Regions from separate parts of the Streptomyces sp. NPDC006798 genome, predicted to be linked through region 1. Evidence: riboswitches for the same ligand, from Rfam matches in the RefSeq annotation. Region 1 holds a riboswitch; each other region holds the start of a gene.

Region 1 (3,199 bases):
TGCGCAGGGGCGGCGACACCGAGGAGAACACGGCCCGCTACGAGGGCTTCGCGACTGCCGTGATCGCGGAGATCCCGCACGGGGCCGGGGTCGTACGGCTGCTCAACCGGGGGCACCCCGAACCGCTGCTGCTGCGGGGCGACGGCCGGGCCCGGTTCCTGCCGCCGGACGACGCGGCCCTGCCGCTGGGGATGCGGGAGCTGGGGGAGTGGCCGGGGCGGACCGAGACCCATCCGATGCCGGCCGGCTCGACCCTGCTGCTGTACACGGACGGGCTCTCCGAGGCGCGGAACCCGGCGGGGGCCTTCTACGACCCGGGGGAGCGGCTCGGGGGCCGGGTGTTCCCGGGGCCGGGGGAGCTGCTGGACGCGCTGGTCGACGACGTACGACGGCACACGGGCGGCGGATCCACGGACGACATGGCGCTGCTGGCGGTCACGGGGCCCTTGGTCACGGGACCTGAGTTCTCCGGGCGTGCGGTCTCCGGTACTCCGGCTTCCGATACCCCGTCTGCGGATGCCCCGGCTTCCGATACCCCGGCCTCCGGATCTGGGGCTTCCGGGTCCGCGGCCTCCGGATCCCCGACCCCCGGGACCCCCGAGGACGGCTGATCTCCGGATCCCGTAGGCCGGCTTCCGGCCCCGGTGGCCGAACCCCGCCGAGGGTCCGTCCGGCGCCGGGACAGGCGGCGCTCCGGGCTCTTGGATAAAGACTTGACCAACCCTTCGCCGGGTGTCGGCGCCTATGTGCCATTGCACAGCCCATTTATCGACCGAGAGTAACCGAGTCGTCGCTCTGCATATATCAATTGACGGTCCGTCAGTGGCCGCGAGCGCCCCGACGGGGCGTCAGGGACCCGTTTTGCCGGTCGGCTCGCCCGATTTGGCGAGCTTCTGTCCCGGTTGATCCACCAGATGGGTTTAACGATCATCAGGAACAGCTTGGAAAACATTCCCGGTGTCTATTAACGTTCGATAACGCAGCGCGGTCGTCCCAGCCGCCGTCAGGGCGGCTCCGTGCTCATGCGCCGAATCCCGCAAGGGAACCGGGGAACCACTTCTTGGGGTGAATCGGGTGACTCCGCAGCCTGCGGAGTCACGCGTAGGAGACCTTCCTGCTCCGAACCCGTCAGCTAACCCGGTAGGCGAGAAGGAAGGAAAGGAGCACGCCTCAGTGGCGTCCAACACCCCTGCCCCGCAAGCCCCCGCCGGGCCCGGGTACTCGCACTCCGGCTTCCGTGAGGACGGCGGTCCCGAGCGTTCCACCGACGAGTGGAACCCGAGCGCCGAGACCATCGGTTCCAACCGCGGCAAGCACCGCGTACTGCGCCAGCAGCGCCGGGCCTTCGCCCGCAGCTCCACCGTCCTCGGTGTCGGTGTCATCGCCGCGGTCGGCGCGGGCGGCATCGCCACCGCGCAGGACAAGGCCCCGATCACCATCTCCCTGCCCGACGGGCTCGGCGGCGACGAGGAGGGCCCCGCCCCGGTCGGCCTCGCCACCATGGGCGCCCCCGGTGCCCAGGCCGAGGAGGCCGACGCGGCCGCCGGTGACGCCCTGCGCTCCCGGATCCTCCAGCAGGCCGAGCAGCAGCAGGCCACCGCCGACGCGGAGCGCCGCGCCGCCGCCGAGAAGGCCGCCGCCGAACAGGCGGCCGAGGACGCGAAGCAGGCCGCCACCGACGCCAAGAAGAAGGCGGACGAGGCGAAGAAGAAGGCCGCCGAGGAAGCCAAGAAGAAGGCGGAGGCCGAGCGGCTCGCCAAGCTGGCGAAGAGCTTCTCGCCCCCTACCTCCAACTACCGGATCACCTCGGTCTACGGCCAGTCCGGCTCGATGTGGTCCTCCGGTCAGCACACCGGTGTCGACTTCGCCGCCTCGGCGGGCACCCCGACCAAGGCCGTCGGCGCGGGCACCATCAAGTCCGCCGGCATGGCGGGCGCGTACGGCCTCCAGACCATCCTCCAACTGAACGACGGCACCGAGGTGATGTACGCCCACCAGTCGTCGATCAACGTCAGCGTCGGCCAGAAGGTCGCCGCGGGCGACATGATCGGCCGGGTCGGCGCCACCGGCAATGTCACCGGCGACCACCTCCACCTGGAGGTCAGGACGCCCGGCGGCTCGGTGATCGACCCCCTGGCCTGGCTGCGCAGCAAGGGCGTTCCGGTCTAGGCAAACCCCCGCGGCCCGCTTCTCTCGTGGACCACCGGCAGTTCCGACGCATCACCCCCCGACGTCGGAGCTGCCGGTTTCCGCATGTCCGGGGCGGAATGTCCGGGGCGGCCGGGTTCGGGGCGGCCGGGTTCGGGCGCGGAACGCCGTACGGGTCAGACGCGGTACGGGTTGTACCCCTCGTAGTCGCGGTACGGCGGCGGCACCCGCACCGCGCCCGCCGCCCGGGCGCCGTAGGTGAGCGCCGGTCCCGCCACCGCCTTCCGGTTCCACATGTGGTGCAGCAACTCCTGCTCCCTCGCCACGAAGTCCGGGTCGGCGGCCCCGCGCGACGCCCGGTCGCGCAGAAAGGCCAGTGACGTCGCGAACCGTACGTACTCCGACACCGCGTGCGCGGCGGTCGGCCCCCCGGCCCGGCGGGCGAACGACCGGGCTTCGGACCTGGCCCGCATCGACGACAGCGCGGCGGGTTCGGCGGGCGCCAGCCAGCCCGCCGCGGCGTACGGCGGCAGCGCCACCGAGATCGTCCGCAGCTCCCGCTGCCGGGACCAGATCGTCAGCCAGGTCAGCAGCGCGAAGGCCGGGACCATGAACATCCCGTAGACCAGATAGAAGCCGAACGGGCCGAGGTAGGACGCCGAACCGTTCCAGAGCGCGTGCATCGCCATCGACAGCAGCAGCCCCAGCACGGGCAGGACGAACCGGCGCAGCCGGTGCCGTCGGGCCGCCATCGCCGCGAAGCCCAGTCCGAGACCGGTGAGCACGGTGAAGAGGGGATGCGCGAACGGCGACATGACGACCCGTACGAAGAACGTCGCCGCCGCCGAGGCGATACCCGAGCCGCCCGCCGACTGCTCCTCGTCGAAGGCCGTCCCGAGATAGAGGATGTTCTCGGTGAAGGCGAAGCCGGTCGCGGTGAAACCGGCGAACACCACACCGTCGACCAGACCGGTGAAGTGCCGCCGCCGGAAGAAGAAGAGCAGGAAGAGCGCGGCGGCCTTGGCGGTCTCCTCGACCACCGGGGCGACCA
Region 2 (3,199 bases), on a different contig from region 1:
ACGGCGGGGCTCCAGGTCGGGTGCTTCCGGCCCCCGTCGGTACCGGACGGGGTCTCCCGGATCCGGCTGACCGCCCGGGCCGATCTGACGGACGGGCAGATCGCCGCCGCGGTCGCCACGGTGATCGCCACCGCTCCGCCCGAGGCGCTGCCCCCGGGCCGGACACCCGTCCGGGCGGCTCCGGAGAGCTGAACGGCGGACCGAGGCCGGACATTTGCGTATGGGTATGGCCAAAAACGGTCTTGCGTAGCAGAGTTCACCGCTTCGGGCGACAGTTGTCCACAGATCTTGGCGGATCGTGCCTGCGGCGGCAGGATGAGGGGCAGTCCGACGCTCGGCGCCCCGCCGAAGCCGTCCGCGCGGCCCCGCCCCGGGCCGCCGGGAGCCGGGGGACCGGGACGTCGGAGGCGCGGCCGAGGCACGGCCGCGGCTGGGAAGGGACGGCGTCGCCATGGCGGATCTGCTGGAGAGTTCGATCACTCTGCCGAGCGACCCCGGGTCGGTGTCCGTGGCACGCGGACATGTCACCGATGTCGTCACCGAGTGGGGACTGCCGCCCGGCGGGGACATGGCCGACACCATCCGGCTGATCGTCTCCGAACTGACGACCAACGCGGTCCAGCACACCTTCGGCCAGTCGCCCACCTTCACCGTCGATCTGCTGCTGGAGCGCGACGAGGAGCTGAGGATCGGCGTGACGGACAGCCATCCGCGCCGGCCGCAGCGGCTGCCCGCCGCCGTCCGGCAGGACAACGGGCGGGGGATGGTCATCGTCCGCAGCCTCACCGCGCACAGCGGCGGGCGGCTGACGGTCACACCGACCCCGGACGGCGGCAAGACCGTCTGGGTCGCCCTGCCGTGGGCCCCGACGGCCCGGGACGGGGCCGTCCGGTATCAGGACCGGGGCCGGGCCCGCGGGCCCGGTGAGCCGTAGGGCACCGGCTCGCCACGGTACGGGCGGCGCGCCCCGGGGCCGCCCGGACACGCGGCGGCCCCGGAGAGGATCCCCCCCCCGGGGCCGCTACGCGACTCAGCTCCGCCGGAGCGTCACTTGACGCGTCCGTACGACACGCTCTTGGTCCAGATCTTGTCCAGCTTCACCCAGGAACCCCGCTTGGGCGAGTGCCAGATCTTCCCCTTCCCGGCATATATCCCGACGTGGTAGACACCGCCGCTGCCGTGGAAGAAGACCAGGTCTCCGGCCTGGCGCGACTTCACGGAGATCTTGCGGGTCTTGTTGTACTGCTGCTGCGCGGTCCGCGGGAGCTTCTTCCCCGCCTGCTTGTACGAGTAGACCGTCAGCCCCGAGCAGTCGAAGCGGGACGGGCCCGCCGCGCCGTACTTGTACGGTGCCCCCTTCTTGGACGCGGCGACCTTCAAAGCCTTGCCCGCGTGCGCCGTGGCGGCGGCCTGCGCCTCCGGCGTGCCGCCCGGTACGACCATCGAGGCACCGAGCGCCGCGATCGTCAGGGCGGACACGGTGCCCGCCCGGCCGAGCAGGGACGGGACGTTCATCTGCGCACTCATGCGCAACCCTTCGTCAGCCGCCTGTGAAGGATGACCTGTCGGGTTCGGGCGGACGAAGGTGCCCGGCCGCTGGCGCGGCTTCACCCCGAGGGACTTCCGGATCGATCGCTCCGGCCGTCCCGTACTGCCTGGGTCCTCCACTCCTGCCGAATGCACTTCTGTCGACCAGTCATCCGGGACAGCGGCAGGACTCGGCGTCCGCCCGGACCGCCCCGCCGAGGTGACGGGGGCTTGTCGTCCCACGGATCTTGACCCATCAAGTGCCGGATTTCGAAGCCAAAACGGCGATATGTGAGTTTCGCCACGAATGCGCCGTTCGTATGAATCGGACCGGCGCGGCGCGTCTCCGTGGACACCCGAAGGGCCGCTCACCAGGCCGGGGATAGGACTTTCCGGTAGAGGGATCGTCGGTCCGGCGCAACTCGACCGTAGTCGTTACCCGCGGTTCGACTCCACCGATCGAGGGAGGAGTTATCCCACTCGAACGGCGGTTGACGGACGGTCGACGGGGCGTCAGCGCGACGGCGGTTTCGGGATCGTGACCCGGAATGTCCGCCTTTCGCCGTCGAGTACGCGCAGGGCGTCCGCGAGAGTCGCGGTATGCAACTCGCTCTCTCCCCGGTGATGCATCAGCGTCAGGGCGTCCCGGAGCTCGATCGCCCGCGCCACCAGGGCCTGGGCGGCCCGCAGGGCGCCGTAGGTCTGTTCCGAGCGGGCCGGATTGATCCGGCCCACCAGATCGGCGACGGCGAGATAGGCGTCGAGCAACTCCCCCTCGGCGCGGGTGAGCGCGGGCAGCGGCGGAAGCTCGGGGCGAGGTACGGAAGGGGTCATCGCGAGCCGCCGGGCCGAGAGCTCTTCCGGCTGTCGATCACATGGTCCACCAGGCCGTACTCCTTCGCGCCCGCCGCGTCCAGGAAGAGATCGCGCTCCAGATCGGCCGTGATCCCCGGCTCGGTCCGGCCGGTGTGCCGGGCCAGCAGCTCCGTCGTCAGGGCCCGTTGGCGCAGCAGCTCCCGTGCCTCGATCTCCAGATCGGACGGCATACCCCGCATCGGCTCGTCGAGGGCGGGCTGCCGCAGCACGATCCGCGCGCCCGGCAGCGCCATCCGCTTCCCCGGCGCCCCGGCCGCGAGCAACAGGGCGGCCGCCGCGGCGACCTGGCCGATACAGGTCGTCTCCACATCGCAGGTGATCACCTGCATCGTGTCGTAGACCGCCAGCGCCGCACTGAGCGAGCCGCCGGGGGAGTTGAGATAGAGAGCGATGTCCCGGTCCGGGTCGGCGTGTTCGAGATGGAGGAACTGGGCGATCGCGTCATTGGCCGCCGTGTCGTCCACCGGGGTGCCGATGAAGATGATCCGCTCCTCCAGCAGCTTGCTGTACGGATCCATGGTCCGGACGCCCCGGCCGGTCCGCTCGGTGAGCTGGGGAAGGACATAGCGGGCGGCGGGACGGCTGGTCATGGCGTACCTCGTTCCTCGGGTCCTGTCGTCTGTAAAAAATGTACAGGACGTACAGTTCATCGGGAGGGTGTCGACCGGGAATCACCGAACGAATCCCCTGGTCGGGGCGGCGATTTCGCCCTCGGCGAGCGGGGGCGGGCGGCCGGCGTGGCGTACGGGCCCGGGGACGGCGCCCGGCGCCGGGTGGCACCGGGCGCCGCCGATTA
Region 3 (3,199 bases), on a different contig from region 1:
ATGGTGTCGAACGCGGCCCGCAGATAGGCCGGGCGCGCGTCGAACAGCGGGCTCAGCAGCTCCATCACCTCGCCGGACGTCCCGGCGGGCGCGTCGTCGGCCCGCCGGACCAGATAGCGGCGGTGCGGATCGTTGGACTTCAGATAGTCCGCCTCGATCGCCTCCCGCTCCACCCCGACCGCCAGCAGGGTCACCGCGATCGAGAGACCCGCCCGGTCCTTGCCCGCGGCGCAGTGCATCAGGGCCGGGACGCTGTCCTCGGCCAGGGTGCGCAGTACCCGGCCGTGCTCGCCGGTCCGGCCCGCGATCAGGGTCCGGTACGACTCCGTCATCCGGTCCGCCGCCCGGCCGTCCGCCAGCAGGGACCGCAGCTGGGGCAGATCGCCCCGGTGGACCACCTGCCAGAACTCGGCGCCGTCGGCGGGGTCGCTCAGCGGCAGATTGAGATTCCGTACCCCCGGCAGGGTCACGTCCGGGCCCTCGATCCGGATATCGGCCGCGTTGCGGAAGTCGAAGATCGTATGGAGGCCGAGACCGGCGAGGAAGGCGGTGTCGCTCCCGGTGGCATGGGCCAGATGGCCACTGCGGTAGAGGCGGCCGTGGCGCACCGTCCGCCCGTCGAGGGTCGGCATGCCGCCGACGTCGCGGAAGTTGCGGACCCCGGCCAGCTCGGGCTCGGTGGACGGAACCTGCGGCACCTGCTGCGTCACTGAGGGCTCCCTGTGGCGTCACTGCCGTCGGCTCGGACGCCGACGGTGGCGTGAACCCGACGATACGACATCGGTTCCCTCGGGCAATCTTCTTGTCCGACCGGGCCGGAGCGGTGCCGTCACGGTGTCCGGGCGGGGCCGGAGAGCGGCCGAGCCATCAGAGGATCGTAGGGTTCTGTCCGTATTCATGCCCAATAGGTGCTTGGTCGAACATGCCCTGTCTCATGGGGAGATGGGTGGTCGTCATGAGCAGGATCACAATCGTGACGTTGTGTGGCGGGGGGCGCCGGGCGTGACGCCCCCGGCGCTGGGGAGTTGACCCCGGGGTCTCCACGGAGGGTGACCGGCCCCGGGGTTCCCGCAAGATCGACCCCGGCCGCTCCCGTACCGCTTGGCTTGTTCCTGACGACATGGCCGGTTTAGGTTCACCGGACTCCGGACGGACCGCCGAATCCTGCCGCCGCCCGGACTTTCCTTCACCCGAACCACGTGGCAGGAGCGGGGGACCCAGGTAGTACGCCGATCCGGGCGACCGGACGGCTCGGGGTGAAGCCGTGCCCGACGGGCGCGGCCGGGCAACTCCAGCCCGAACCCGACAGCTCACCTCGCAGGCGCCGGAGAGGAATCGCGCCATGCCCGGAAAGGGTAAGCACCGCCGTCCCCGGACGACGGTCATCACACGCGGCATCGTCGCCGCCGGCACCGGCGGAGCCGCCATCGCCCTGCCCCTGATCGGGGCCACCGGCGCCCACGCCGCCGAACCCGCCGCCCCGGTGACGGCCGCCGTCGCCCCGGCCGCCCCCGCGACCCCGGCCGCCGCCGGGAAGGCCGCCACCGGAGCCACGACCTATGTCGTCGTCGCCGGTGACCATCTGTCCGGGATCGCGTTCGAGCGCGACGTCGAGGGCGGCTGGCAGCAGCTGTACGCCGACAACCGTACGGCCGTCGGCGACGACCCGTCCCTGATCCACCCCGGTCTGAAGCTCACCCTGAACGGCGGCGGCGCCGAGCGCCCGCAGTCCGGGACCGGCGACAAGCCGGCGAAGGCCGAGAAGAAGGCCGAGAAGAAGGCCGAGAAGAAGGCGGAGACCGGCAAGGCCGACCGCGCCTCCCGCGACGGCGCCCGGGCCGCCGCCCCGGCCCCCGCCGCCGAGCCCGCCCCGGCGAAGGAGGCCGCCCCGGCCCCGGCCGCCGAGCCCGCCGCCGCGGAGCCCGCCCCCGAGTCCGCCCCGGCCACGGGCGGCTGGTCCGCCCCGGTCGACGGCGCCGTCAGCACCCCGTACCGCGCCTCCGGCGCCATGTGGTCCAGCGGCTACCACACCGGTGTCGACTTCGCGGTGCCCACCGGGACCAGCATCAAGTCCATCGGCCCCGGCACCGTCGTCTCCGCCGGCTGGGCCGGTGCGTACGGCAACGAGGTCGTCATCCAGCACACCGACGGCACCTACTCGCAGTACGCCCATCTCTCCTCCCTCTCCGTCGCCGCCGGCCAGACCGTCAGCGGCGGACAGCAGATCGGCCTCGCCGGTTCGACCGGCAACTCCAGCGGCCCGCATCTGCACCTGGAGGTCCGTACCGGACCGGGCTACGGCTCCGACATCGACCCCGTCGCCCATCTGCGGAGCCACGGCGTCGACCTCTGAGCCCGCTGAGCGCGCCGGGCCCGGCTCGACCTGCTGAGCCCGTCGGGCGGGCCGAGCCCGCCGAACTCGCGTCCCCCACGACACCCCTGTCGTGGGGGACGCGGTGTATTCCCGGCCGGTCGCGGGATCACGGTGTGATAGATCACGGCCCGTCAACCCCTCCCTACGGTCGCGTAGGTCACATCCGGGAGGGGAGGATGGTTGCCGTGGGAGACGATTCGAGCACAGTGATGACCGGCGGGATCGGGTCGTACGCGGCGATCGGTGACAGCTTCACCGAGGGCGTGGGGGACCCGGGACCCGATGGAACCTACGTCGGCTGGGCGGACCGCTTCGCGGTACTGCTCGCCGACCGCGTACCGGAAGGCACCTTCCGGTACGCCAATCTGGCCGTACGCGGCCGGCTCCTCGACCAGATCGTGGCGGAGCAGGTGCCCAGGGCGCGGGCGCTCGCCCCGGACCTGGTGTCGTTCTGCGCCGGGGGCAACGACATCATCCGCCCGGGCAGCGACCCGGACGACGTGGCGGAGCGGTTCGAGCGGGCCGTCGCCGAACTGACCGGGGCCGTCGGCACCGTCATGGTCACCACCGGCTTCGACACCCGTGACATTCCGGTACTGCGCCATCTGCGCGGCAAGATCGCCACCTATACGGCCCATGTCCGGGCCATCGCCGACCGCTACGACTGCCCGGTGCTGGACCTGTGGTCGCTCCGGTCCGTACAGGACCGCCGGGCCTGGGACCCCGACCGGCTCCATCTGTCGCCGGAGGGGCATACCCGGGTCGCCCTGCGGGCGGGTCAGGTGCTCGGGCTCGACATCCCGGCCGACCCCGACCAGCCGTGGC
Region 4 (3,199 bases), on a different contig from region 1:
CTCCCAGGAGACCTGGGAATCCTTCGGTGGTTCGCAGTACGCCGACCGGCCCGATCTGGCGAGCCGCTCCCAGCAGATAGCCGTGGCCGAGAAGGTGCTCGCGGCCCAGGGCGCCAAGGCGTGGCCGTCCTGCGGTGCCAACGCCGGGCTCGGGGCGGGCGCCTCGACCGGGATCGACCCGGGCGCCGACCCGGTGCCGAGCGGCCCGGCCGCGAAGCGCGCCGCGGACGCGGCCAAGGAGACCGCTCCGGCCGAGCCGCGTGGCGCGGGCGGCAGGGACGCCGGTGCGGCGGCGCCCAAGGCGGACGCGGCACAGAAGAAGGAGGCGCCCGGCAAGTCCGCCGAGGCCCCCGGGACCGGCAAGCACCGCGGTACGCCCGCGACGGAGCCTGGCACGGCGGGCGGCGGCGCTCCGAAGGCCGGTGCCGACGCGGGTGCGGACGCCGGCGCGGGAGCCCGTACCGACGCGGCGGCCCCGGACACCTCCGCCGTGGACGCCATCGACCCGTCCCGGATGTCCGGCCCCGACCGGACGTCCCGCGGTGACACCCCGGGCCGGGCCGACGCCCGGAACCAGGGCGACCCGGGCGGTGCGGGCGGATCCGGTGCGAAGGCCCCCGCGAACGGGACCACCGCGACGGACAGTAAGGACACCGCGGGCGAAACCGCCCCGGCGTCCGGTAGCTACACGGTGCGCACCGGCGACAATCTCTGGGCCATCGCGGAGGCGAAGGACGTCCCCGGCGGCTGGCCGGCGCTCTACGAGGCCAACCAGAAGGTGGTCGGAGCTGATCCCGACCTCATCCTGCCTGGCCAGAGCCTTGATCTTCAGCCGAAGTAGCCTGCGTACCGGCGAAACTGACGTAGTGATTCGTCGGTAAATGTCCGGTTTCGCGTAAGTGAGACATGAGTCTCTTTGCCCGGACCGCCGCCCCGGCCCTTCCGGAATTGCCTATTCCGCGCGCCACCTGCGGAAACGCAAGTTACCGGAGGGGCGGGATGGGCGATTTGACCACGATGTTCCGTCTTTGAAGAACCGGGACGGCTGTGGCTACGGTCTGGACCGCTCGCCAAAGCGGGCACCACTGACCGTCACGCCGAAATCCTGCCGTCGGTCGGGGGGAACAGTCGTCGCGACAGCGCCGAAGGCAGGAGCGGGGGACCCAGGTTCGTGCCGGTCCGCCCACCGTCCGTGAGGACGGCGGGACCCGGCTAGGGGTGAAGCCGTACGACCCGAGGGTCGTCCGGCCGGGCAACTCACTGCGCCCGAACCCGACAGCTCACCTCGTAGGCGTCGGTGAGGAGATCCGCCATGCTGTTCGCCACCAAGGGCAAGCACCGCCGTCCGTCCAAGGCCGCCAAGTTCGCCGCCTTCGCCGGGATCACCGGTGCCGCCATCGCCGCCCCGCTGATGGGCGCCACCTCCGCCTCCGCCGCCACCGCCGCCGAGTGGGACAAGGTCGCCCAGTGCGAGTCCGGCGGCAACTGGTCCATCAACACCGGCAACGGCTACTACGGCGGACTCCAGTTCTCCCCGTCGACGTGGGCCGCCTTCGGTGGCACCAAGTACGCGTCCAACGCGCACCTGGCCTCCAAGGCCCAGCAGATCGAGATAGCCGAGAAGGTCCTCGCGGGCCAGGGCAAGGGCGCCTGGCCGTCCTGCGGCGTCGGCCTCTCCAACACCCCGTACGGCGGCGGCGCGGCCGAGCAGGCCCCCGCCCAGCCGAAGCAGGAGCAGCCCAAGAAGCAGGCCGCGCCCAAGGCCGCGCCGAAGGAGCAGAAGCGGGCCGAGGCCCCGACCACCCGCTCCGAGCGCGCCGAGGCCCCGGCCCAGAAGCAGGCGCCGAAGAAGTCCCAGGGTCCCGCCAAGGGCTTCCTGAAGGGCGACGGCACGTACGAGGTCAAGGCCGGCGACACGCTGAGCAAGATCGCCGAGGCCGAGCAGGTCAAGGGTGGCTGGCAGCAGCTCTTCGAGCTGAACGAGGACATCGTCGACGACGCCGACGTGATCTTCCCGGGCCAGCTGCTCCACCTGAGCTGACCCCGGACGGGCCCCGGGCCGCCGCCGTCCCCGCGGCGGCCCTCCCCCCACAGGTCCGTCCCCCCGGCCGTCCTCGCGCGGAATCCCCTCACGGGCCCCGGCACGGAGACGGCCACCACCCCGGGCCGGCGCGACTCCCCCGTACGCGCCGGTCCGGGGTTTCCCGTATCACCCCCGGACCGCCCCCGCGCCGGCCCCGCCCCACGGCCCCGGACGGCGGCCCCGCCGGCCCTTCCGTACACCCGTCTGAGCGGACGAGAGCGCAGGTGAGAGCCGCTACCGGCGGGTAGCGGCACGGCCTTCGCCGGTCACCGCGATTCTTCGTACTCTTTTTCGTCCCAGGGGGCGGGCATCGGCGGGACGGCGCCCCCCGTCCGGTTAGGCTCGTGACCACAAGGGCCGAAACAAACCCGCATCCCACGCGTCACATCCCAGAAGGAGATGCTCGTGCCGTCCATCGACGTCGTCGTAGCCCGGGAAATCCTCGACTCCCGGGGCAACCCCACGGTCGAGGTCGAGGTGGGCCTCGACGACGGCAGCACCGGCCGTGCTGCCGTGCCCTCCGGTGCCTCCACCGGTGCCTTCGAGGCCATTGAGCTCCGCGACGGGGACCCCAACCGCTACCTGGGCAAGGGTGTCGAGAAGGCCGTCCTGGCCGTCATCGAGCAGATCGGCCCGGAGCTGGTCGGCTACGACGCCACCGAGCAGCGCCTGATCGACCAGGCCATGTTCGACCTGGACGCCACCGACAACAAGGGCTCCCTCGGCGCCAACGCCATCCTCGGCGTCTCCCTCGCCGTGGCGCACGCCGCCTCCGAGGCGTCCGACCTGCCGCTCTTCCGCTACCTCGGCGGCCCGAACGCGCACCTGCTGCCCGTCCCGATGATGAACATCCTCAACGGCGGATCCCACGCGGACTCCAATGTCGACATCCAGGAGTTCATGATCGCGCCGATCGGCGCCGAGTCCTTCTCCGAGGCCCTGCGCTGGGGCACCGAGGTCTACCACACCCTCAAGAAGGTGCTGAAGGGCCGCGGCCTCTCCACCGGCCTCGGCGACGAGGGCGGCTTCGCGCCGAACCTCGGCTCCAACCGCGAGGCGCTCGACCTCATCCTCGAAGCGATCAAGGAGGCCGGTTACACCCCCGGCCGCGACATC

Evidence for each region. Region 1 has a riboswitch for cyclic di-AMP ahead of ABZ714_RS31920 (M23 family metallopeptidase). Riboswitches for the same ligand answer to the same signal wherever they lie in the genome.
Region 2: it holds a riboswitch for cyclic di-AMP, as region 1 does, so the genes downstream of both, ABZ714_RS17460 (C40 family peptidase) here and ABZ714_RS31920 (M23 family metallopeptidase) in region 1, are expected to answer to the same signal.
Region 3: it holds a riboswitch for cyclic di-AMP, as region 1 does, so the genes downstream of both, ABZ714_RS09730 (LysM peptidoglycan-binding domain-containing M23 family metallopeptidase) here and ABZ714_RS31920 (M23 family metallopeptidase) in region 1, are expected to answer to the same signal.
Region 4: it holds a riboswitch for cyclic di-AMP, as region 1 does, so the genes downstream of both, ABZ714_RS16145 (transglycosylase family protein) here and ABZ714_RS31920 (M23 family metallopeptidase) in region 1, are expected to answer to the same signal.

What each region holds. Positions count from the first base shown of each region.
Region 1 is NZ_JBEYIS010000074.1:22,934-26,132, reverse strand. Features, by position in the region: gene ABZ714_RS31925 (PP2C family protein-serine/threonine phosphatase) at 1-611, shown strand, start outside; cyclic di-AMP (ydaO/yuaA leader) riboswitch at 1,016-1,162, shown strand; gene ABZ714_RS31920 (M23 family metallopeptidase) at 1,174-2,169, shown strand; gene ABZ714_RS31915 (PrsW family intramembrane metalloprotease) at 2,325-3,199, opposite strand, start outside.
Region 2 is NZ_JBEYIS010000022.1:112,543-115,741, forward strand. Features, by position in the region: gene ABZ714_RS17450 (8-amino-7-oxononanoate synthase) at 1-192, shown strand, start outside; gene ABZ714_RS17455 (ATP-binding protein) at 452-934, shown strand; gene ABZ714_RS17460 (C40 family peptidase) at 1,048-1,527, opposite strand; cyclic di-AMP (ydaO/yuaA leader) riboswitch at 1,531-1,692, opposite strand; gene ABZ714_RS17465 (hypothetical protein) at 2,041-2,361, opposite strand; gene ABZ714_RS17470 (ATP-dependent Clp protease proteolytic subunit) at 2,358-2,993, opposite strand.
Region 3 is NZ_JBEYIS010000011.1:10,016-13,214, reverse strand. Features, by position in the region: gene ABZ714_RS09735 (tyrosine-protein phosphatase) at 1-710, opposite strand, end outside; cyclic di-AMP (ydaO/yuaA leader) riboswitch at 1,178-1,337, shown strand; gene ABZ714_RS09730 (LysM peptidoglycan-binding domain-containing M23 family metallopeptidase) at 1,343-2,353, shown strand; gene ABZ714_RS09725 (SGNH/GDSL hydrolase family protein) at 2,551-3,199, shown strand, end outside.
Region 4 is NZ_JBEYIS010000020.1:81,740-84,938, reverse strand. Features, by position in the region: gene ABZ714_RS16150 (transglycosylase family protein) at 1-841, shown strand, start outside; cyclic di-AMP (ydaO/yuaA leader) riboswitch at 1,131-1,309, shown strand; gene ABZ714_RS16145 (transglycosylase family protein) at 1,313-2,041, shown strand; gene eno (phosphopyruvate hydratase) at 2,489-3,199, shown strand, end outside.